4 regions of the Providencia lanzhouensis genome follow, and region 1 is predicted to be linked to each of the others. Evidence: predicted binding sites of a transcription regulator. Region 1 holds the regulator's gene; each other region holds the start of a gene.
What was found. Region 1 encodes LexA, which represses DNA repair genes until DNA is damaged. Its sites were predicted from a motif close to TNCTGTATGTACATACAGNA; they were not measured.
Positions count from the first base shown of each region.

Region 2: a site for LexA is predicted at 2,084-2,103, ahead of sulA (SOS-induced cell division inhibitor SulA). Genes of this name have one in related genera too.
Region 3: a site for LexA is predicted at 2,492-2,511, ahead of mutH (DNA mismatch repair endonuclease MutH). Genes of this name have one in related genera too.
Region 4: a site for LexA is predicted at 1,972-1,991, ahead of ACIH2S_RS10980 (DinI-like family protein). Genes of this name have one in related genera too.

Region 1 covers NZ_CP174123.1:457,206-463,241, reverse strand. Annotated here, with positions in the region: gene ACIH2S_RS02080 (fimbrial protein) at 1-496, opposite strand, end outside; gene zur (zinc uptake transcriptional repressor Zur) at 1,462-1,977, shown strand; gene lexA (transcriptional repressor LexA) at 2,136-2,753, opposite strand; gene ACIH2S_RS02065 (diacylglycerol kinase) at 2,891-3,265, opposite strand; gene plsB (glycerol-3-phosphate 1-O-acyltransferase PlsB) at 3,390-5,894, shown strand; gene ubiA (4-hydroxybenzoate octaprenyltransferase) at 5,973-6,036, opposite strand, start outside.
Region 2 covers NZ_CP174123.1:1,452,194-1,458,229, forward strand. Annotated here, with positions in the region: gene ompA (porin OmpA) at 38-1,111, opposite strand; gene sulA (SOS-induced cell division inhibitor SulA) at 1,466-2,032, opposite strand; gene ACIH2S_RS06645 (TfoX/Sxy family DNA transformation protein) at 2,301-2,903, shown strand; gene yccS (YccS family putative transporter) at 2,970-5,120, opposite strand; gene helD (DNA helicase IV) at 5,244-6,036, shown strand, end outside.
Region 3 covers NZ_CP174123.1:2,987,840-2,993,875, reverse strand. Annotated here, with positions in the region: gene ACIH2S_RS14190 (alpha/beta fold hydrolase) at 1-300, opposite strand, end outside; gene ACIH2S_RS14185 (Pathogenicity locus) at 517-756, shown strand; gene ACIH2S_RS14180 (TerC family protein) at 783-1,511, opposite strand; gene mutH (DNA mismatch repair endonuclease MutH) at 1,573-2,256, opposite strand; gene sgrR (HTH-type transcriptional regulator SgrR) at 2,823-4,502, opposite strand; gene leuD (3-isopropylmalate dehydratase small subunit) at 4,940-5,542, opposite strand; gene leuC (3-isopropylmalate dehydratase large subunit) at 5,554-6,036, opposite strand, start outside.
Region 4 covers NZ_CP174123.1:2,320,206-2,326,241, reverse strand. Annotated here, with positions in the region: gene ACIH2S_RS10990 (DUF6453 family protein) at 1-20, shown strand, start outside; gene ACIH2S_RS10985 (hypothetical protein) at 167-1,597, shown strand; gene ACIH2S_RS10980 (DinI-like family protein) at 1,641-1,922, opposite strand; gene ACIH2S_RS10975 (hypothetical protein) at 2,718-2,951, shown strand; gene cspE (transcription antiterminator/RNA stability regulator CspE) at 3,215-3,427, shown strand; partial or broken gene ACIH2S_RS10965 (hypothetical protein) at 3,384-3,557, shown strand; gene ACIH2S_RS10960 (hypothetical protein) at 3,767-3,922, shown strand; tRNA gene ACIH2S_RS10955 (tRNA-Asn) at 4,067-4,144, shown strand; gene psiE (phosphate-starvation-inducible protein PsiE) at 4,205-4,615, shown strand; gene ACIH2S_RS10945 (DUF2767 family protein) at 4,846-5,052, shown strand; gene ACIH2S_RS10940 (GNAT family N-acetyltransferase) at 5,544-6,023, shown strand.

The DNA.
Region 1 (6,036 bases):
CGTACGCTGCGAAGTGCAGAGTAGTTTGTGAACCGTCACCATTGTTTAACGCGTAGCCGTCACCAGTACCTGGGAATGCTTTACCGAATTCAACGATTTTGTCAGCGCCGTTAGTGATTACGATACCAGCGTTTTTAACTTTACCGCCTAAGCCCAGTAAGTCACCAGTGAAGCCTTGGAAACCGTTTACTGTAGAACCAGTAAATGTGATTTTTGCGTTTTTGTAAGTTTCAGTAGAGCAGTTTTTCAGAACGATATCGAACGCTTTACTGTCTGAACGGAATTGGTTAGAAGTCAGTTCGTGTAACGCGATTTCGCCGAATTCAACTAATTGCTTCAGGTTGTCAGCATCGATTGAACATGGAACGTCGTTAATGAAACCAGTAAAACGGATTTCACCTTGTGAGCTTTCTACTGGATCAGCAGCTAAAGCAACACCTGAAACGCCAACACCTAAACCTAAAGCTAGAGTTAATGCTAATTTATTCAGTTTCATAAAAGTTTTCCTTTAAATGAGTAGGAACTGCTATTTCTCTTTTTCTCTTTCCTGTTTCCACTGATGCAAAATTAAGTCTATTTACTTAATCAGTGCACCCTTGAAAATTCCTCTAGCTTTCCTACTTGATGAATTTCATTCAGGTTAGAGATTTTTTTATATAAACGAGCTCCATCTCATTTATGTGATTTAAAAAACAGAAATCATTAAGCCAACATTCTCACTTCTAAATTAATTACTGAGTCATTCATTAATTAATTAAAATTGATATAGAACACTAAATGAATTCTGATAACTACCTTGTGATATTTTCTGATGTCAATTCTACATACGTGACATATGTTGTCAAAAACCACCCAAATGAAGCGTTGACTTGGTTTTTTATATCGACAAAATGCACAAAGACAACTTTTATCCACTGAATGAGTAATTAAATCTAAAGAAATGATGAATTACTTAGAAAGATTTATATGAAGACTTCATTTTGCATTTATAAAAATGTCTAAATATTGCAAAAAACCTATAAATATAAAAATCTATATTTATATTTAAATACAACTTAATAAACCGAACAGATGTAAATTTATTAGATTTAACATCTATCCAGTGTCTTTTTCGCGTCAGTAATCGCTACATAAGAAACAAGGGGTAAGATAAGTCTTAATTAAAATCAACGCTAAATAGTAACAATGAATTTCAATAATTGTTTTTATTTGGTTAAATTTAACACCCAATGATTAACTAAAATGTAGCAATTAATGATTTATTTAAAATAGAAAAAACCATCTCTTAAATAAGGAGTTCATTTTTTATTAATGTTGCCTTTATTAAAGTTAAAATTGCGTATTCAATTTAGTAAAAAATTGTTTATTTCATCACCACCATTTCAAACACAACAGAAATGGAAGTTATGGTAAACTAAACAGTAATAAAAACTTGAAGCTATCTAGGTGGGGCCAAACAAGATGAAAACAATCAGTGAAGACATGCTGCTTACGACGGCCGAACGTATTTGTCAGTCTCGAGGCGTGCGTTTGACCCCACAAAGAGAGACTGTTCTGCGATTAATTGCGCAGCAACACGGTGCGATCAGTGCTTATGATCTACTAGATTTACTGCGTGAAATAGAGCCTCAGGCTAAACCCCCTACCGTTTATCGCGGTTTAGAGTTCCTCATGGAACAAGGATTTATTCATAAAATTGAATCCACAAACAGCTATGTGGTTTGTCACCATGTGGATAATCCAAGCCATATTTCAGTGATGTTGATTTGCGATAATTGTGGCAATGTGACCGAAAGTGACTGCACGACTATCGAACAAGCGATTAGCACACTAGCGGAAGAAAATCATTTTCATCTCAGGCATACGGTGGTAGAAAACCATGGTTTATGTCAAAAATGTTTTGAGATTTCCAATTGCCAAGATCATGAACACTGTGAGCATAACCATCACGCCACGGTCAGTTCAAAAAAGAAGTGATATAGAATAAGTGGTCTACAGGAAGTAAAATAAAGGAAGCTATATAGCAACATGGAAGATGGCTATATAAAGAAAAACAGTATGAAAATAGCTATATAAAGAAAGGCTATTCAAAAAATAGAGATATTGAGTCTGCTGCCAGACTCAATATCTCATCATCAATGCCAATCACTGTTACGGATAACCCCAACAGCCAGGCCTTCAATGGTAAAATTCTGTTCGCGCAAATCAACCACGATTGGTGCAAAATCAGCGTTTTCAGCAATAAGTTCAACGCGATTACCTTGTTGCTTAAAGCGTTTAACCGTGACTTCATCTTCGATACGCGCCACAACAATTTGCCCATTATGGACATTCTGCGTTTTATGTACCGCAAGTAAATCACCATCCATAATACCGATATCTTTCATCGACATACCATTTACGCGTAATAAAAAATCTGCGTGTGGTTTAAATAATTCTGGGTCAACTTGGTAATGGCTTTCAATATGTTCTTGCGCAAGCAATGGTTCGCCGGCAGCAACACGTCCAATCAGAGGAAGCCCTAAATCTTCGGATTCTTCTTCTAACAACAGACGAATGCCTCTGGAAGCTCCAGAAACAATTTCAATTACCCCTTTACGAGCTAAGGCTTTTAAATGTTCTTCTGCCGCATTAGGCGAACGAAAACCCAAACTTGCTGCTATCTCAGCGCGTGTTGGTGGCATGCCCGTTTGCGAAATGTGGTCACGCACCAGATCGTAAACTTGCTGTTGTCGAGCTGTCAGTGCTTTCATCCCATTCCCCTGTTTGTTTATACAGTCAGACTGTGAGTATATACAGGTAAATGGGTATTGGGAACTGTTAAATTAGCCAAAATCTGCTTTTGTTGATGAATTTCTGGCTTTTTATCGCTTTTACTGTTTTTAGCCCACTAAACCGCAAAATAACGCGCCCATAATACGGTTCCCCAGATAAACAGTGCCAATCCTATCGTGACGAACACGGCTGCGGAGCCGATATCTTTCGCTCGCCCAGATAATTCATGGTATTCACTGCCAATACGATCAACAACCGCCTCAATTGCACTGTTAATTAACTCAACAATAGCGACTAACACAACTGAACCAATCAACAAAATCCTGTCAATTTGGCTAATATCCAAGCAAAAAGCTATAATTATCGCAATGATAGCAGCAATCGCTTCTTGACGAAATGCAGCTTCATTTACCCATGCTGCTTTTAAACCTTTAAGGGAGTATCCAGCCGCTTTGATGACCCGAGTGAGTCCCTTAGTTTGACTTGCCATATTTTTTCCTTAATTTCTAAACAATAATCAACTTTTGCAGTCAAAGTGAATTATCGATAACAGATCTAAACATTGCTTTCTGATATGATTGCGCAGCATTACTAACAAGAGGCTATAATCATTTATGTCACTATGGCGTAAAATATATTACAACACGTTGAATTTACCACTGAAATTATTGGTAAAAAGTAAACTAATCCCAACGGACCCGATAACAGAGTTACAGCTTGACCCAGGCAAGCCAACGCTGTACGTCTTGCCATATCACTCAAAGTCCGACCTGCTCACGCTTCGCCAACAATGCTTAGCGATTGGTTTACCTGATCCGCTCGTGGATAACGACATCAATGGCACCAAGCTTCCAGCCTATGTGTTTATTGATGATGGTCCGCGCGTGTTCCGCTACTACTCCCCAGATCCACGTAAAGAGTCAGTAAAAATATTCCATGCGTATCTGGATTTGCATAAAAACAATCCAAATCTTGATATTCAAATGCTACCTGCATCCGTCATGTTTGGACGTGCGCCGGGTCGCGAAGGGCATAAGCCTGCCCCGCTAAAACTCTTAAACGGTGTGCAAAAATTCTTTGCAGTCCTGTGGTTAGGGCGCGATAGTTTTGTGCGTTTTTCTCCGAGCATTTCTCTTGGCCAGATGGCACAAGAGCATGGCACTGATACCATCATTGCCAACAAACTTGCTCGCGTAGCACGTATTCATTACTCTCGTCAGCGTTTAGCTGCGGTCGGGCCAAAACTGCCTGCCCGTTATGAGCTATTTAATAAGCTGCTATCCTCTAAAGCGATTGAAAAAGCCGTTGAAGACGAAGCGCGCAGTAAAAAAATCCCATTACAAAAAGCCCAGCAAAATGCCGTGGCGATGATGGAAGAGATTGCTGCTAACTTCTCTTATGAAGCAGTGCGACTGACTGACCGTGTACTCGGTTGGACATGGAACCGCTTATACCAAGGGATCAATGTTCAACATGCTGAGCGCGTTCGCCAGCTGGCGCAAGATGGTCACGAAATTGTGTATGTGCCCTCTCACCGTAGCCATATGGACTACCTGCTGCTTTCTTATGTGCTTTATCACCAAGGCTTGGTGCCACCACACATTGCGGCGGGTATTAACCTTAACTTTTGGCCAGCCGGTCCTATTTTCCGCCGTTTAGGCGCGTTCTTTATTCGCCGTACGTTCAAAGGTAATAAACTCTATTCCACCGTATTCCGCGAATACCTCAGTGAGCTATTTGCTCGCGGCTATTCGATTGAATACTTTGTGGAAGGAGGTCGTTCACGTACAGGTCGCTTACTGGAACCGAAAACCGGTACCTTGTCGATGACCCTACAAGCGATGCTACGCGGAGACTCCCGCCCTATCACCATCGTTCCTATCTATATTGGTTACGAGCATGTGATGGAAGTAGGAACTTACGCAAAAGAGCTGCGTGGCGCTGAGAAAGAGAAAGAAGGCTTCTTCTCCATGGTACGTGGTCTGCGTAAACTACGTAATTTGGGTCAAGGTTATGTGAACTTTGGGCAACCAATTTCACTGACCCAGTACTTAAATAACCGCGTACCAAATTGGCGTGAATCTATCGACCCGATTGAACCACAGCGCCCGAGCTGGTTAAACCCAACCGTCAGCAGCTTAGCCGATAACATTATGGTGAATATCAATAATGCGGCAGCTGCCAACGCGATTAACCTATGTTCAACGGCATTGTTGGCTTCACGTCAGCGCTCGCTCACCCGTGAACAACTGCTTGAACAAATCGAGTGCTATCTACAGCTACTGCGCAATGTACCTTACACTGCCGATGCAACTACGCCGAACAAAACGGCTGAAGAGCTGCTTGAACACGCTTTGCAGATGAACAAGTTTGAAGTCGAAAAAGACAGCATGGGGGATATTATTATTCTGCCACGCGAAAATGCCGTCTTAATGACCTATTACCGTAACAATATTCATCACTTACTGGTTCTGCCTTCGCTTATCGCCAGCATTGTGCTGCACCATGAGCGCATTAGCCGTGATGCAATCCACCAGCAAGTTGCGCTGATTTATCCATTCCTGAAAGCTGAGCTGTTTATGCGTTATGACGCAAATGCGCTTACGGAAACAGTGGATACATTGATTGATGAGCTGAATAACCAACAACTGATCTGCTTGAAAGATGAGAATATGGTGGTGTTAAATCCTCGCCGTATCCGTCCGTTACAGCTACTGGCAGCTGGTGTTCGTGAAACACTGCAACGCTACGCCATTACACTGTCATTGCTCAATGCAAGCCCAGAAGTCAGCCGCAATACGTTAGAGAAAGAGAGTCGTATGCTCGCGCAGCGTCTGTCCGTTCTGCACGGTATTAACGCCCCTGAATTCTTTGATAAAGCCGTGTTCTCAACACTGGTCGATACCCTCAAAGAAGAAGGCTATATCGACAATAACGAGAATGATATTTTCTCGACGAATGCGAAGAACTTGTACGCCGTGCTTGCACGCTTGATGTCACCGGAAATCCGTCTGACCATTGAGAGCGTTAGCCAAACTGAAGAACTTTATGCACCAAAACCAGCGCCGAAAAATACGCCGGAAAGTGCTGATGAAAACTCAGAAACCTCGCAAGAGTAATATCGCAACTCAATGATATTCAGCAATAAAAAAGGGTAATGCATCTGCATTACCCTTTTTCTTATCCCGTTTTAGCGGTTAAAAATAACTAATCACCATACCGATAAACAGAATAAAGCCAACATAGTTATTATTCATAAAC
Region 2 (6,036 bases), 990 kb from region 1:
TTTATATTCAGTTCGAAATTCAAACTAGGGCTATAAATTAAGCGCCTGGTTGAGTTACAACTTCAGTTGTACCTTGGATTTCGATTTCAACGCGACGGTCTGGCGCTAAGCACTCGATCAGAGCTGCACGGCCTTTAACTGCGTCACATTTGTTACCAGTTACTGGATCTTCTTTACCACGACCTTCAGCAGCGATTGCGCTTGCTGGAACGCCTTTAGATACTAAGTAGTCTACTACTGACTGAGCACGTTTTTGTGACAGTGGCAGGTTGTAGTTTTGTGAACCGATACGGTCTGTGAAACCAACTACCAGCACGCGACCTTGAGTTGGGTCGATGTTGCTCAGTTCGTTGTACAGTTCGTTCAGTGCTTGCTGACCTTCTGGTTTCAGAGTCGCTTTGTTGAAGTTAAACAGAACGTCTGAACGCAGAGTGAAGCGTTTGTTTTCAACAACTGGAGCTGCTGGCTCAGCAACTACTGCTGGAGCAACAACTGGAGCTGCTTCTTGACCGAAACGGTATGCAAGACCAACGCTCAGCATGCCGTTATCTGGGCTAACACCGATGTTGTCTTTGTCGCCCATGCGGCTAACCCACTGGTAGTCTAAACGAGTCGCTAATTCTGGAGTGATAGCATACTCAAGACCCAGTGCGTAAACTGGAGAAACGCCAGTGTCAGTTTCTTTACCAACGCCGTTAACTTTAGCTTCTGTACGGTAAACCATACCACCCAGACGAGTATAAACGTCTAAGTCATCCATGATTGGATAGCTCAGTTTGGTAGTCAGAGAAACGCCCATTGAAGAAACGCTACCTGCGTTGTCACCTTTGTACTTCATTTTACCAAACCAGTCATAGCCCATTTCGAAGCCCATGTACTGGTTGTATTGGTAACCTGCGTACAGACCCGCACCTAATTGGTCACGAGTTTTTTTGCCAGTACCAACTGAAGTTTCATCTCCAGCAGCATCTTCAAAAGTAAATTTAGCGTGCTCGTAGTGAGACCAACCTAATTTACCACCAGTGTACCAAGTGTTATCTTTTGGAGCTGCTTGTGCAACAGTTGCAAATGCTGCCACTGCCACTGCTACCGCGATAGCTGTCTTTTTCATTTTTACGCCTCGTTATCATCCAATATTGGCTTGGCTTCGTGAGCCTTATTATTTGCCATTGGTTCAATTTAATTGCTAGGTTCAGCTGACATTATCCACAAAAATTTACGAAAAGTAAAAAAATAATGTCATGAGCTTAACAGGCTAAAGTCTACAACGAACTCCAAAAGATACAAGTATGGTAAGCAATAAAGGTTAAAAAAAGTCTTTTTTTACCGTTGAAATCAGAGAGATAAATATATTACCCATTTTGTTGTTAATAAACGCATCTTATTGTTTTTAAAGAATTTAAATATATTTCTTTATAATTATCTTGATGAATGTAAAATTTCGTAAGAAAAATCTTATTATTGTTTAGTGAATGTTATTGGCGTGAATCTTTAAAAGGTTTTGATGTCTAATATCCGCTGAGCTTGTATTATATGTTTTGTCTGGTCTCATAATAAATCCCATCGAATGACCTGCTTCTGCCGCATTTTGTAAAAGAATAAAATCTTGCTCATTTATTTCTGGCAACCATCCTAATACGACACTGTAATTACCGCTTCTTAATGCTTTTTCCATGGCATCAATGGTCGTAATTGAATTAACTTGGTTAAATTGCATGATTTTGTTGGTGGGTAAACCCGCTTGCTCTAACCAGTGTTTACTCAGTTTTTTATCTGGGCTCAGCCACAATAGCCAACGTGATTGAATACCGAACTGGCGCAACATGGGTAGCAAGATGTAATCCATAATTGGGTGTTGTTCGTTATAGACTAGCTCGCTCACCATGCCTTGTTGCATTGAGCCATTTGCAAAACTCATTGCTGGGGTTGCATTGCTTAAATTGCTATGCGTAAGCTGGTCATGCGTGAAGCTATCATTAGTAAAATGATTAAGAGAATGTGTTGTTGCGCTATTCCAAGTAGAAATACTCATAATTCACCTCGCTACAATTTTACATGTAGTACAATGTTTCATGGAGATAAGTGCTGTATGAACATACAGTAACTGTATATTTATACAATATCAAGGCTATTTTTACAAAGCGCTTCGCAACTTTGTGGTTTTTATGCGAGTTATACTTGGCATTTTTAACTGAAACTTTAAAATTGATTAAACATAATTATATGTAAAAACAGTTGTTTTTTTATTGCTTGAAGCTCAAGGACGATTGTGTTTTTTTTATTCATAAGGAGATGAAAAAGTGTCATTACAAAATGAAAGAAGTTCCCTTTTACAACAAATTTTGGGTCAGTTTGGTGTACTAAAAAAGAAAAACCATTTCGGTGGATACTGTTTGTGTATTGATAATGCACTGGTGGGGTTAGTATTGGATGGACATTTCTATGTTCGTGGGTGCCTGTTTTCTCGTAGCTATTTTGAATCAGTTGGGTTTGAACGGTTGGTATACAGTAAAAGAGGTATACCTCTAGAGATGCGCTATTACCAACTTCCGGAAGAGGCCTGGTGTAACCCATCAATATTGAGTCATATCATTGAATTAGCTTACCGTTCAGCCATGGAAGAAACCCAACAAAGAGAGTCGGCGGCGGTACGCATCAAGGACTTGCCAAATATGAATATGGCAATGGAGAGGGCGCTTGGGAAAATTGGGATTTTCCATGCTGAAGACCTCATTATGATTGGTGCTAAAGCGTGTTTCTTGAAACTAAAACAGCATGGGAAGCTGATACCAAGTGTAAAACAGTTGATTGGATTGGCTGCGGCTATTGAGGGTTGCCATAGTGAAGTATTACCTTCTCGAACTCGGCAGGAGCTCATTAACTGGTTTAACAGCATGAACTAATTTTGATTCTTTCAAATCAGCGGGCATGACCATTAATAGGTTTTAATGCCCGCTCATCAGTTTATTTTATGACAAGCTAATCTGTTTAATCATTGATTTTATTTCAGGAATTAATTCAACCAGTAATTTAGTTTGTTCCATGATCAAGACAGTTTTCTCATCGTCATCGCTGGATGCACGGTCAATGCGATTCAGTAAGCTCACTCTTAGACGCTCTGATTTTTCGTCAATAATTGCGGGATCTAAGGATGTGACTTGAATAGACGATTCGATATAGCAGATTGCATCATTTAATAAGGCGAGATTCGCTTCGTTTTGCATTTGCTCTCGATGGGCACCGAGTGCTGAAATATAGCCTAGTAATGTATGGTTTAAACACAGTAAGCGGAATGCTTGCTCTTGCGTAATTTGGTATGACTTAGGATCCGATGCCATATTTGAAACAATTGAAGCAAATTCTGCATCATTATTATGGGCGTCACGCCTTGCAACACGGTACTCCAAGCTATTATCTTTACCTTGATAATATTGCTGCAAAATAGCGTCTAAATAACGGCAGTTGCTATCCATCGTTTTCTGAACTACTTGTGGTAACTGTCGAAATTTCCAGTCAGGCCAAATAAAACTGACGGCAAGTAATGCGATAAAACAGCCAATTAGAGTGTCGATTATTCGAGGTAATGCGACTTCGAAACCTTCACCGAGTAAATTGAAGCAAAATAGCACCAGTAATGTAATAAATAGTGTTGCTTGAGCATATTGGCTGCTACGGAACATGAAGAACAGTAACCCGGTGATAACGATTAGGGTGAGTTGCCCCTCAATGGATGGCACGATATTGAGTAAAGGTAAGCCAATGGCGATCCCTAATAACGTGCCTGTAATACGTAATGCTAGACGGCGCTTAGTCGCATTATAGTTGGGTTGGCATACAAATAAGCTAGTGAGTAAGATCCAATAACCGCGTTCTAAATCAAATAATTGAATAATCAAGTATCCAGTACAAAGCAAGACTGACATTCTGATTGCATGACGAAACAGCGAGGATTTGGGGGTTAAATGATGTTTGAAGCGGGCAAATACATCACGAATACCCGAGACTGATTCATCAGATAACTGTTCAATTTGCTTATTATTTTGCTGCCAAGAAGCTTGGCCTAAGCTTAAGCCTTTTAGTTGGACATCAATACCTTTGAGATTTTTTAGCAAGTTTCGTAATGCTTTGATTTCATGTAATTCAGGAGATTGTTGCTGGAGTAGCTGCAAGGAGTTTTCAATATACGTAAATGTACGCTCAAAGCGCGGATTATGTTGATATTGTTTGCGCCATAAAACGGATTGAGCGACCTGCTGGCAGGCTCTTGCTTGCATGGTTAATAAGCGTTGAAAGCGAAATAAAATATCACAATGGCGCAAACGGCGGCTAAGCTGTTGATATTGAATATGTGATGAACTAGCTCGTTCATGAATATCTTGGGCGACAAAGTAATATTGCAATGTATTACGCGTGCCTCGCTGACCTCTATCGCCTTTTAATCGACTGAGTAGCGATATTTTTGCCTGATTCATTGTACTGACTAACGTACTGTTAACTAAGGCTAAATCATAGACTGATTGCTGATAGTCATCTTCAAGATCAGGATCAAATAAGTTTGCCTTTGCATCAAGATAAGCCGAAAGCTGCTGATAACATTGCGTAATGGCATCTTGTAGTGGGCGAACAGGGAACAGGATATGCCCGATAAGGGTGAGAATGTTGTACCAAATGGCGCCAGTTAATAAGAGCGCTGGCTGGATGTACCAAGTATCAAAAATAGGTACGCCAAGCATGGTGTATATTGCAATTAGCAGGGCACCGAAAGCGATAGTGGCATAACGTTGCCCTAATGCGCCAAGTAAGATAAAACCGCAGGTTGAGAATGCTAACCCAAAAAAGAATAAAACAGGGTAAGGAAAAAGTAATTCAATAGAGACTGAGGCAATTAAAAAACAGAATAAAGTAATAATTAAATTTTTTATTCTGCCAGTCAATCTATCATCTAAGTCAGTGAGTGCGGCAGCGACAACGCCTAGAGTTAAAGGGATCGTGACTTTAGGCTCTAGGCCTAAAAGCCATGGAACCAAGGTTGTGCCTGTCAGCGCAATTAAGATTCGGGTATAATATAAAATATGGCTGTTATAGAGCACACGACGATAACTGGTTAGCAGCGTTAGCACAAAGTACCTCAGTGGTAAGACAAATCCTTATCTATATAGAATAACGTGTTTACGTAGAATAAAAAACTATTAGCAATTATGCTTTAATTATTTTCACGAATGATTCACACAGGTGCAGAACGTATGGAACTGAAATCAACACAGATTGGACAGCGCCTGGCTCAGCATCCCTATAATCGGGTTCGCTTACTTAATGCAGGCATCGAAGTTAGTGGTGAAAACCATCAATATCTTATTCCCTTCAATGAACTAGTCGATATTCGCTGTAAGCGTGGGATCGTCTGGGGGGAACTGGAATTTGAAGTTTTAGATGAACAAGTCGTTCGTTTGCACGGTACAGAGTGGAAACAAACTCAGCGTTTCTACCATTTTTTGAATGAAAAATGGCAGCAATGGAGCGTTGAAATGAGCGAGGTCAGTGCTCAAGTATTGACGTCTTTAACCCAGTCGATTTTACAACAAACTCAGCAAGATGCGTGGTTAAGTTTACGTAGCTTGCAGTCGATAAAAGAAAGGATCACTCAGCAGTTTTCATCACTTCCTTTACCCCTCGTTCGAATGCCTTTATTTGAAAACTGTGCCGCACATTACCAATTTTGCAAGCAGTGGCTAACGAATAGTGAACAATGCCGCAAGCAAAATAATCAGAATTGGTGCCAGTCAGTTCTAACACGCTATGATGATTTTTTCCAACATATTGAATCCTCTCCATTAAATTATTCTCAATCATTATCAGTTATTAATGGCGAAGATAATGTTTTAGTTTTAGCGGGAGCGGGCAGCGGAAAAACGTCGGTGCTGGTTGCAAGGGCTGGGTGGCTTCTATTAAGAGAACTGGCTAAACCTGAGCAAATCTTATTATTGGCGTTTGGACGTAAAGCTGCGGAAGAGATGAATGAGCGGATTCAATCTCGTT
Region 3 (6,036 bases), 1.6 Mb from region 1:
GGAAAATGACGGCAATTTTTGAGCATTCAGAAGTTCTTGAATATCTTGAGCAAAGCGTTGTAGGGATTTATGCTCATCAAAGGTGGATTGACCCAGCCCGGCACGTTCAGGGGTGATTAAGCGAATATTTAGCTCATCAAGACGGTCAATACCAAAGCCCAGTGTACCGCTCATCCCTGCGCCAGTACAAAAAATCACGGGGAACCCCTGTTCAGGGCCAGATTCATACCAACACAAAAGGCGCCCATCAGATAATGTCATCGACATATGGCGAGTATTGGATATTTTGTTGCTATACATAATAAATACCTACAAGATAGAATTTTTAGTGCGACATGTTAGTTTCTATCGCGAGTCGTCAATGACTTTACCGTTGTTATTTCCTATTTGCTAAAACAGATATATAGGGCAGGTAACTCAACCTGTTATAGACCGCTCAGAATTTTAGATTAAGAAATAGGTTAATTACAAAATATACGCTCAATTACGGCTGTTTTACAGCCAAAAGGATGATTTATGCCATTTTCAGACTCAGAAAAGCAAATTCTATTAGCAGTGAAGGGTGTTGGATCAACGGTCATTAGCCGATTAGAACAAATGGGGTTTTCGTCTTTAGCGCAGTTAAGTGAAGCTTCTTACGATGAAATTTTAATTTCGGGTGCTGCACTAACGGGGTCAAGTTGTTGGAAAAACAGCCCTCAAGCTAAAAAAGCGGTGGAAGGCGCTATTGCAGCAGCAAAGGACGCCTTACGCTAACTTGGCTATGACTATTTATTTTTCATTTATTGCTTGTTTTTCATTTTCCACTTTTTGCTGCGCAGAATATTAAGCATTTGCACTGACATGGAGAAGAACATAGCAAAATAGATATAGCCTTTTGATACATGTACCTGAACACTTTCAAGTAACAAAGTGAAGCCCACAAGGATCAAGAAAGAGAGTGCGAGGATTTTGACGGAAGGATAGCGCTCCACAAAATCACCAATAGGTTTCGCGGCGAACATCATGATCATGACCGCCATAATCACTGCTGCCATCATAATAAACAGATGGTCAGATAGCCCCACGGCAGTGATCACCGAATCTAAACTGAAGATAATATCTAAAATTGCGATTTGCATAATGGCTCCCCAGAATGAAGTGACTTTTTTCTGGGCTATCCCCTCATCGTCTTCCCCTTCAATGGTATCGAAAATCTCCTGACTCGATTTCCAAATGAGGAATAAGCCACCTGCACACAAAATTAAATCGCGGGCGGAAACGGTATGTTCAGCTAATGTGAAGAGTGGCGTGGTGAGGCGAGCTAGCCAAGCAATAGATGCTAGTAGTGCCAAACGCATTCCCATTGCCGCGATTAACCCAATACGTCTGGCGCTATTTTGTTGATGGGCGGGCAATTTGCTGACGACAATACTTAAGAAAATTATATTGTCGATACCCAGTACGACTTCCAAAATTGTTAATGTTGCCAATGCCATCCAAGCATGGGGATCTAAGAACCACTCAAACATCTTATTGCCTTAAAAATGGAATAAAAAATCGTCTGTTTGGCACAGGCGATGCCTTGATCAATTAACCGAGGTTAAAGTGCCGCGCTAATAATGGACCCGTAAAATCTTTTTTTAAATAGAAACCTCTCGGTAATGTCATTATAGGCTGTCCAAATTCTCCTATACCTTCGGTTAGTGCTCTATTATTCGCCGCTTTGGGGCGAATCTGTAAAACTTGTCCGTGACGAGCCGTGATGGTTTCGACTTTTCCCAGCACAATTAAATCCATTAACTCTTCCCAATCTTGGCGTAAAAGTTGTTCTTCAAGCGCAGAAGGGCTCCAAATCAGAGGGTTGGCAATACGTCGCTGGGCAAGTGGTATTTGACGCTCACCTTCAATCGGAAACCACAAAATGCGAGATAATTTGCGGCGTACATGGCTATTTTCCCATGTTAGACCGCTATTGCCCGTGAGTGGTGCGACAGAGACAAATGTCGTTTCTAATGGTGCTCCATGGCGATCGATTGGGATTGTTTTAAGCTCCACGCCAATATCTGCAAAATCCTGTTCGGCTTTACTGCCTGCGGTCGCACCTAAAAAAAACTCTAACAATGTCCCGACCCAGCCTTTATCTCGTTTAAGATCGGGGGGAATTGGGATACCTGCAATAGTTGCTAGCTCACCAAGCGTATAGCCAGCAAGGGCTTGGGCTCGCGCTAATAAGACGGTTTCATTTTCTGGTGGTGAAGGCGGTATAAAAGACATAGTCGACTGAACTTCATTGTGTTTAAAAAATAACCAAGAAAATGGTCACAAGATAGGGTGAGTATAACACTTTTTAGTCACCGTATTTAACTTCATGATATATATATGGATATTAGATAATAATCACAGACGGGATTATGAATATTTAAGGTTATTCAACTTCATCCCAAGATAATCACAGGATCATGCACTAGGTTATCCACAGGATTTCTGGATAACTGTGAAAAACTGCGATTACTGTGTGCATTTACAGCCTTGACTAATGTCATTTATTGAAGCTCGTCACAAAAAGCGAGTAAGTTAAGTACATTCCTTGTGGATAAAACATGCATTGATTGATCTTTGCTCAGTTGAACTCCTAACAAAAAAACACGGAAAAACTCACAGTGGATATCTGGTGTGAAATTCATTTATTACTATGATTTATAATGTTTTATTTTTTAGTGTGGTTTTTTGTTAGAAATGAACAGTTGGGATATACCCTGATTACTATCTGGTTGTTCACATGGATATCCACAGAAAAAGTGAATAAAATCCATTTTGCTCACTCTAACTGTTTATAACTATCACCAATTCTGTGCATTATCCTCAGTTGGCTTAAACCAAGCTGATTTAAAGTCAAACCAGCCAAAAGTATTCATACGAACCCCCCGCATCGTTCTTTGCCCTTGTAGCTCTAACCAGTGATGAAAAATTGGGTGGAAGATTTGGGAATTAATCAAGCCCTCACACCAAGATTCCACATCCAATTTTTGCTGGCGCCAAAGTTGTAACTCTTCATCGAGGTTTTTCCCCAAACATTGACGCAATAGCGGCATCTCGTACAACGTAGCGAAGATAGAAAATTCAAGAGGCTTATAAAAGTTGGCGGTGGAGAGCCAGATATCGCTTTTAGCATCTCCATTAAACCAATCATCATAATCAACGATATTAATTTTAAGCGTCACGCCCTGAGTTTCTAATACTCGCTTCATGATTTGGCTAATGGCATAGAATTCATGATGATGGCGATAAAAAGTGACAGTTAGTTCAGTTAAATCTTCAGGTTTGGTTCGCTGGGAAAGCATTTTACTGTGATGCCAATGAAGCAATAACCCGTAAGCAGGCGCCCAGTGGCGCTGATAGAAGGATTCACAGTGCGCCAGTAGGTTGACGGGAGTTAAAAAGCTGCACAGCCATTTACGCACATCTTCCCGTTGAGAAATGTCGGAGCGTTGGTCGAATAACAGAAAATAGCAACCTTCCTCCATGCGGCTTTCAAGGGAGTCATTGTGGCGCTTATCTCCATCCATTTTTAATGTGGTACATACCATCTGCTCAGAAAGTTCGGGAACAACCCAAATGGTCACTTCATCTAACAATGCGCGATAACCAAAATAGCGGTCAAAAGCGCTGATGGTGAGTTTCTGCGGGATATTGGTTTCGACTTCATAAGGACCCGTACCAATAGGGCGCTGACTAAAGCCGCTGATTGTTTCCCACTCTTTCGGGAGAATGGCGGCATGTGGGCTACCCAGTAACCACGGAAATTGTGTATCAGGATGGCTCAGATGGACGTCAATCACATAAGGCTGCGAAGAAGTGACCGAGTGAATATGTGAGAATAACGGCCAGCATTGCTTTAATCGTAATAACGAGTGGATAATATCCTCGACTTGCATTTCACGTCCATGATGGAAATAGATAGCTGGACGTAAATAAAAGCGCCAATGTTGTTCGTTAATGGCTTGCCAGTGGTGAGCAATACCATCTTCCACTTCCCCTTTTTCCTCATTTAAGTGAGTTAATCCATTAAATATCTGGCTCATTAAGTGGATTTCAGAGCGGCGCATTGGGGTGCCAGGAAGTAAGTTAGGAAAATCACGGTAATAAATGATGCGCAGTAAGTTTTTACCTTGTCGATAACTTCGCTCAAGCTCAGATAAGACCATTTGGCGGATAGTCTCTTTATCGCCAACGAGCGCCACGAGTTTTTCAATACTTTCTTCTTTTAAAAGCTGCTCAGCCTGTGCTTGTTGTAGCTCTAATCCATTGATATGAAAAATTAATGTGGAGCGTTTTCCTCGTCCTGATTCTGCTTGCCAACTGAGCCAGCCATGGGACTGCATATTATTGAGCAGGGTGCGAACATGACGGCGAGAGCAAAACAAAATATCGGCAATATCTTGCAATGTGGTTTCACTGTTTTTTCCCTGAAAATGCTGCCACAAGCGTACAAATTGCGTTTGTAATCGAGAATTAGACATAAAAGAGGAACTCCAGAATAAATTGCATCAATTTTAATATCCTATATTCCGTAGATAATAGGGGGCAGTAAGTAGCTCTATTGACCTGTCTGTTGCAGGTTTACTCCCCCTTTTATTGAGTAATGGTATTTTTACCAGCCGGTATGTGAATGCATATCGGCTTTTTTTCTTTTTTCTTCATATTTCACGCTGTGACTGCGTTGGCTTCACTCGGCTACTCAGGTCACATACTAAAGTATGCTCCCCAAGATATCCTCATTTTGCCGCCTTGCCACAACGCGAACTATTTTGAAAAATATAAAAAGGCAATTAATTGAATAATTGCATATTAGGAATTAATGGGGAAGGATTTATTGGTTGGTACGGTTTATTGGAGTTGAGTTCTACTTTTATGAATACAAATAGGCAAGAAAAAGCCCACCGAAGTGGGCTGGGGATTAATTCATAAAGGCAGGGAGCTTTTGCTCGTAATCCTTGATTTGGTCAACGTGCTGTAACGTCAAGCCGATGCTGTCTAAGCCATTCATCATGCAATGACGGCGGAAGCTGTCAATCTCGAAAGTATACACTTTCTCGCCGGCTGTGACGGTTTGCGCTTCTAAATCGACAGTAAACTGGCAACCTTCGTGGCTGTTCACATAACTGAACATCTCATCCACTTGCTGTTCGCTTAATTTGATTGGCAACAGCTGATTGTTAAACGAGTTACCGTAAAAAATATCGGCGAAACTTGGTGCAATAACCACTTGGATACCGAAATCGGTTAATGCCCACGGCGCGTGTTCGCGAGATGAACCACAACCAAAGTTTTCACGGGCTAACAGAATGCTAGCGCCTTTAAATACCGGTTTGTTCAAGACAAAATCAGGGTTAGGTTGCTGACCTTTATCATCTAAAAAACGCCAGTCATTAAATAAGTGCTGACCAAAGCCTGTGCGCGTCACTTTCTGCAAAAATTGTTTTGGAATAATGGCATCGGTGTCGACGTTTGCGGCATCTAAAGGGGCGACAATCCCAACATGCTTAATAAACTTATCCATGGTTTTCTCCTTTAGATTTGAATGTCACGAACATCAGCAAAATGACCGTTAATCGCTGCGGCAGCAGCCATTGCAGGGCTGACTAAGTGGGTTCGACCCGCTCGACCTTGGCGACCTTCAAAGTTACGGTTGCTGGTGGATGCGCAGCGTTCACCCGGATTCAAGCGGTCGTTGTTCATCGCTAAGCACATTGAACAGCCCGGTAAGCGCCATTCGAAGCCCGCATCGATAAAGATTTTATCCAAGCCTTCCTGTTCCGCTTGGGCTTTGACGGGGCCTGAACCCGGTACCACAATGGCTTGTACGCCAGATGCGACTTTTTTACCTTTAGCAATGGCAGCCGCAGCGCGTAAATCTTCAATACGTGAGTTAGTGCAAGAGCCAATAAAAACTTTATCAATCTTCACGTCGGATAACTTAATACCTGATTCCAATCCCATGTACGCCAAGGCTTTTTCCGCAGAAGCGCGTTCGACGGGGTCGGCAAACGATTC
Region 4 (6,036 bases), 1.9 Mb from region 1:
ACCTAAACGACTACTTCTAAATACTCAATTCAACGATAAGCCGCTTAACTGCGGTTTTTTTGCGTCCAAATTTTGGAGTTAAAATATGATTTATCAAACAGGCACAATCGCAACTACAGCAGGACAAACAAAAATAAAAGGTACTGGAACGCGCTGGAAAGATAACTTGGCTGGTATCTCCGAAGGTTGTCCAATCTCTATTTTTATCAATAACGTTGTGTACTTTAACAATGTGTTATCTGTGAATTCAGACACTGAGATTAATCTTACCTATCCTGTGCCAGTAGCAGCCGCAGCAGCGAAATATCAGATTGCCACATTCGTTCTAGACAGCATGAGCGATGGTGTTCGCAAGATGCTAGCGAATCAACAGTATATCCAGTATTTCCTCCGCAACATGGATACATGGATGACGCAGGACGGCATTGTTGAAATAAAAACCCCAACGGGTGAAACGGTAAGACTTGAAAGCATCATTGCATTGAAAAAGCTGATCGATGGGAAGTTGAGCACATCCGGTGGGAAAATGACTGGTAAGTTAGATACTACTAGCCTTGGAATTGTATCAACTAATGATAATAGTATTAATATTTATCCACCTGCGGGAAAAGACTCTGATGCATTTTTACAATACCGTGATGGTCAAGACTGGTTTGGAAAAATCAACATTCCTAGGCTGCCAAAAAATACAGATAAAATTATGATGCTGGTCGGTGATTTTGGTTTTGGTGGTGTTGTCTCATCAAGAAATTTAACTGATGCTCAACAAGAAATATTATTCAAAGATGAACCTACCTCGGTTTGGAGAAACCAAACATCAAACGGTTCGACAATGAAGTATTCTTATCAGTATGCTCCAAATTTACTGGTTAAAGCAGCAGATACATTTTTTAATATGTGCGTTAGTCATGCATCAGGCACAGTCCAGATAACATCAGGTATATCTGGTGCGGTACCAGCAAACTGGAAAACATCCTATTTATACGGAACGGCAAACACGACAAAAGATGCGAACGGAAATCTAAGACCTGCCTCTCCAGTAATCAAAGTCTTCGCAGACCATATCGAACTCAATGACGAATCAGAGGGAATTGAGCTCGAAAAACTTGGCATCGGGCGCTATAAACTCAAAGGCACTCTCGGCATGAACTCGGATGCTAGCTGGGGCGGTATTCACGGTGGTTTAGTCGTACCGAATGGGATTAACAATTTACCATTGGTATGGGCTGATTTTGACGTGTTACCGGATGGCGACATCATCATTGAAACCCGCTATAGAAAGCATGTACTACCGCAGCGACTCGAAGCCCAGCGCTTGATGACTTATCCAGAGTTTCTAGATGAGAATAACATTGAGCGTGAAGACTATGACTATTGCGATATTCCCAATGGCCACTGGATTGATGTTCGTGTGAATATGCCGAGTGATTCTATCTACAATCAGAAGCTAGCTGAAGCTGAGAGGCTTGCTAAACTAGAAGCAGAGCGATTAGCTGAAGAAGAAGCTAAACGAGCAGCAGAAGAAGCGGAAAGAGCAGAACAGGAAGCTACGGAACGTAAACAATATGACCTTGGTGATAATGACACATTGCTATAATTAAAATATAAATGCGCCAGCTTGAGTAGTTGGCGCACTCTAATCATTTATCGAAATACTCTACTTCCTCAGTTTCTTTCATTTCAGGCATCCAATCTCCATCATTCCAAATTTCTTCCAGCGTTTCTTCAATGTAGGTTTTCTTTTCGTTCTTACCAAGGCCATCAATAGAAACATTAGCTTGAGATCCCCAACTAATATCGATATTTAAATCAGGGTATTTGGGGTTCAATCTTTTTGTGATCTCATTTCTCAATGCGTCGAAAGTCCCCACAGGTAATTTACCTTTCATGCTTGCAGCGAAGCGAACTTTAATAGTAACCATCGTACATTCTCCTTGTATAAAGCGCTGTATATAAAAACAGTTAAATAATAACTGTGATTATATACAGTAAAATATTAATGGAGATCAAGAAATAAGGTAAAATTTATCTTATGGCTAAGAAAATGACTTCCCCAAAACCGTTTAAATAATATCGTTAAATCAAGAGGTTAAATGATAGTTGAAAATGGCATAAAACCAAGGGTTAATGCCATTTAAATAATTATGAATCAATAAGTTAAGTTATTATTAAGCGCATGAATAAAATATAAATATAGAATTTACTTTCTAAAAATAAAATTAGCTAAAAGTAAAAAGTTAATAAAAAATTGTTATCAATTGTATGTATAGTGAGTAAGCATTTTAATTATTAGAGTATTTTGCATGAAATGCTTCCTAACTAAATGTTTTCATTTATAAAATTATTAATTAAGTTAATGTATAGATAGTATGTTATAGTACATTAAATAATCATGCCTCATTGCTATAAAAGCAAATCTTGCCTTCGCAAGCTTTTATCTAACAAATAGATGCGGTATCCAAGGGAAGTAATTCCTAAGGGACTACCTATGAATTTATCTACATTGTACCGAAACATTTTATCACTTACAGGAAATGCTTTAATAATAGTTGTATTACTGTTAGCTGCATTTTCACTTGTATACTGGATGTAAGACTATTCTGCAGATCACGGAAATAAAAGGTATTTAGCCTCTGAAAACTAAGTGTAGAGGTTTAAAACCATCGATTATGGGGATTGTTAGTGTGCTTCCTCTCGTATAGCTTAATGGAGAAAAAATGAACTATTACATTCAGACAATGATGGAACCACAGGGTAGTTATAAAATGCATAAGATTGGATGTAAGAATATGCCTATAGCTGTAAATAGATTTTATCTGGGTAACTTTTTAAATGCTATGCAAGCAATTAAAATGGCTAAAAAATCAGGTTATGAAGTTGTAAAAATATGCTCTAGCTGTATAAATAGTGGTATAACGAATTCAAATAAATCGCTAAATATGGCTTTTTAATTTGCATTTATACTATCAATAGTAAGCTTTTCTGAAAAAGGAGTGAAATATAAAATTTGCTATTATTGTGTTTGTGTGGCCTAATGGTTTAACTGGTTTGGAAGTACAGGCCTATTTATGCTAGTCAGTTTAAAGTCGTTCACCATTTAGCGTTATCTAAGATACCCTTCATTGCGAATTCCTTCTAATTAATTCCCATAAGTAAAAATAAAAAACAAACCTAATATGCCTTATGGCAAACTTAAAAAATTAAAGGAAATTCTATGTCTAATACAATGACTGGTTCAGTAAAATGGTTTAACGACGATAAAGGTTTTGGTTTCATTACTCCAGCTGATGGCTCTAAAGATGTATTTGTTCATTTCTCTGCAATTCAGAGCGATAACTTCAAATCTTTAATTGAAGGTCAGCAAGTTTCATTCATCATTGAAAATGGTGCAAAAGGTCCTGCTGCAGGACAAGTGGTGGCGCTTTAAAGACACTATAAAAGTCTATCTGTACTTTAAATGTCCTTGCTGTAGTGGATCTCAATATAGAACCTCACAGTTTGATATTTCAGTAAATAATCCACATGGGGCTAAATGCATTTTTTGCAAAAGCTCAATGAAAGCAAAAGTTTGCTGATTAAAATTTCAATAGCACTTAAAACCTCGTTACAACGAGGTTTTTTTTATTTAAATCGTATTTATTTAAATGGATGTGTTAAGGTTAAGGAGTAATTATACCTCATTGCTATGAATAGCAAATCTTGCATCCGCAAGCTTTTATCTAAAAATAAATGTGGTATCCAAGGGATATTTACCCAAGGTATACTAATGAAAAAGCAAACAGTTCAGTGTTTAGTTGTAACTATTTATAAGAACATACTCATTTTGGCTGTGTTAACTATAGCGATCCTTGGTGCAATTTATTTCTTTGATACGCCATCATTAAATAAGCTTGGTAATGGGTATGTGTTTTCTAACAATTAACTCATAAGGTGTATTCTGTGAACTGGTTTCCTCTTTATCGACGTATTGTTATATATTCAGGAAATATATTTGTAGTAATTATATTAGTAGGGATATTAATTTTGATTACTTCATATGTAGTTAATTTATTTAAATGATTTTTTCCCACCATTAACTCAACTGGAAGAGTATTTAGCCTTATTAAGTCTAAGAGTCGAGGTTCGATGCCTCGATGGTGGTCCATTTCCTTAATTAATGATATTACTATTTAATATCAAAGGATTAATATCCTGTGGGTGTATCATGTCAGGACTAAGTCAATCCAAATTGATTTGTAGAATATTGCAGTGGATTAGTAGTGCCGCATTACTTTTACTTGCTGTTATATTAATAGCCTTTTTAATAAAAGAAACTGTTGTATTAGCAGGGTTATTATTTACAGCTAATGATTCCATATCAATTTATTTATTAGTAGATGGCCTTATTGTTTATTTTTTATACTTTGAGTTCATTGCATTGATTATTAAATATTTTCAATCTAACTATCATTTTCCATTACAGTATTTTATCTATATTGCAATTACTGCAGTAATTAGGTTAATAGTGGTTGAGCATAAAGATCCACAACTCTTTATTATTTACTCCGTATCAATATTAGTACTTATTTTTGCTCTATATGTTTCCAATGCTGATAGGTTAAAGCCCAAAGAATGATTTTATTATAAAATAAATAATTAGCTTAATGATAAGCTATGGTAGGAAAGTTGATCTAAACAAGTAAAATAATTAATGAACTAAAAATCAGAAAATGTTTGAATATGAAAAATATTAAATGAATTCATTAAATTTTTTACAGAAAAATTAATTATAGTAAAACTATACAAATCTTATCTGGGAATTACGTTAACTAAGTGATACTGTTGAGAGAATACTCAGAGGTGATTATGGATACGGATAAAGATGTAATTTATATGCGAATATGCCAAGTAGTTGGTCGGGCTGTTATGTTGCTAAATGAGTCAAAGCATAACATTACTGGAGAGCGCATATCTGCGATCTTAAAAGAGCAAAAAGAAAGTGAGCAAGAGAAACAAATGATTACCATATATGCCATTGCAATTGATTTAATGGATTCTAGACGAACGAATTAATTTATAATATTATCAATAACTTAAAAACCTCTATTTTTGCTATGTAAAAGATAGAATATTAATGATAATGTCATAAATATCAGATGATTAATATAGCTATATACTGCTGCGTCATGGAAAATGATGCGAAGCGATATCTGATCCCCTTAACACAAGATAATGTTGTTCTAAAAAAGTTATAATAAGGTACTTATTCAGAGTAAACCTTTAAGTTTTGGTCTCCATCAGCTTTGTGCCATGAGCGGAAATTCAAACGGACGCTGTAAATAATTAAAAAAGTCCGATGTAATGGAGCGCAGCAGTGAATATGATTTATTTCTTAGAAGAAATATCATCAGAAGTGTTCTAATAGCTTATCTTGATAGATGTGATAAGTTCTACTATCCCAATTCTTTGCTGAATAGGTCATGAAAGTATCATTAGAACCATAACGTTATGATAATGTCAGTAGAATTATTTTATTCATGCATTTTTTCATAAGGGATCTGTATTTGATTTTAGAATTTAAAAGACTAACAGAGGTCAATGTTAGCAATATTATTACGCTCAATAACCATCCTGATGTATTACGGCACATGCCATTGGGAAGCCCCGATTTTAACTACCAAAAGTGTATAGAATGGGTGGCACAAAAAGATGCTCAATGGAAAGAACATGGTTATGGCCCGTGGGCAATTATGATTAATGAGCATTTTGCTGGGTGGGGGGGATTACAATATGAAGACGGTGATGTAGACCTTGCCCTGGTGCTTCACCCAGATTATTGGGGGGCTGGTAAAATAATCTATGACGAAATTATCAGACGTGCTTTCTGTGAGATGAAACTAGAAAGCATCACTATTTTACTGCCCTTGAGTAGGGTAAAAATTAAAACTATTTTACGGTTGGGTTTTCAACCTGATGGTGAAGTGATGTTTGATAGCATATGTTTTCGTCGGTTCCGCTTATTAGCAACGCAAGAGCCTATATAAAGTAGGTTGTTAC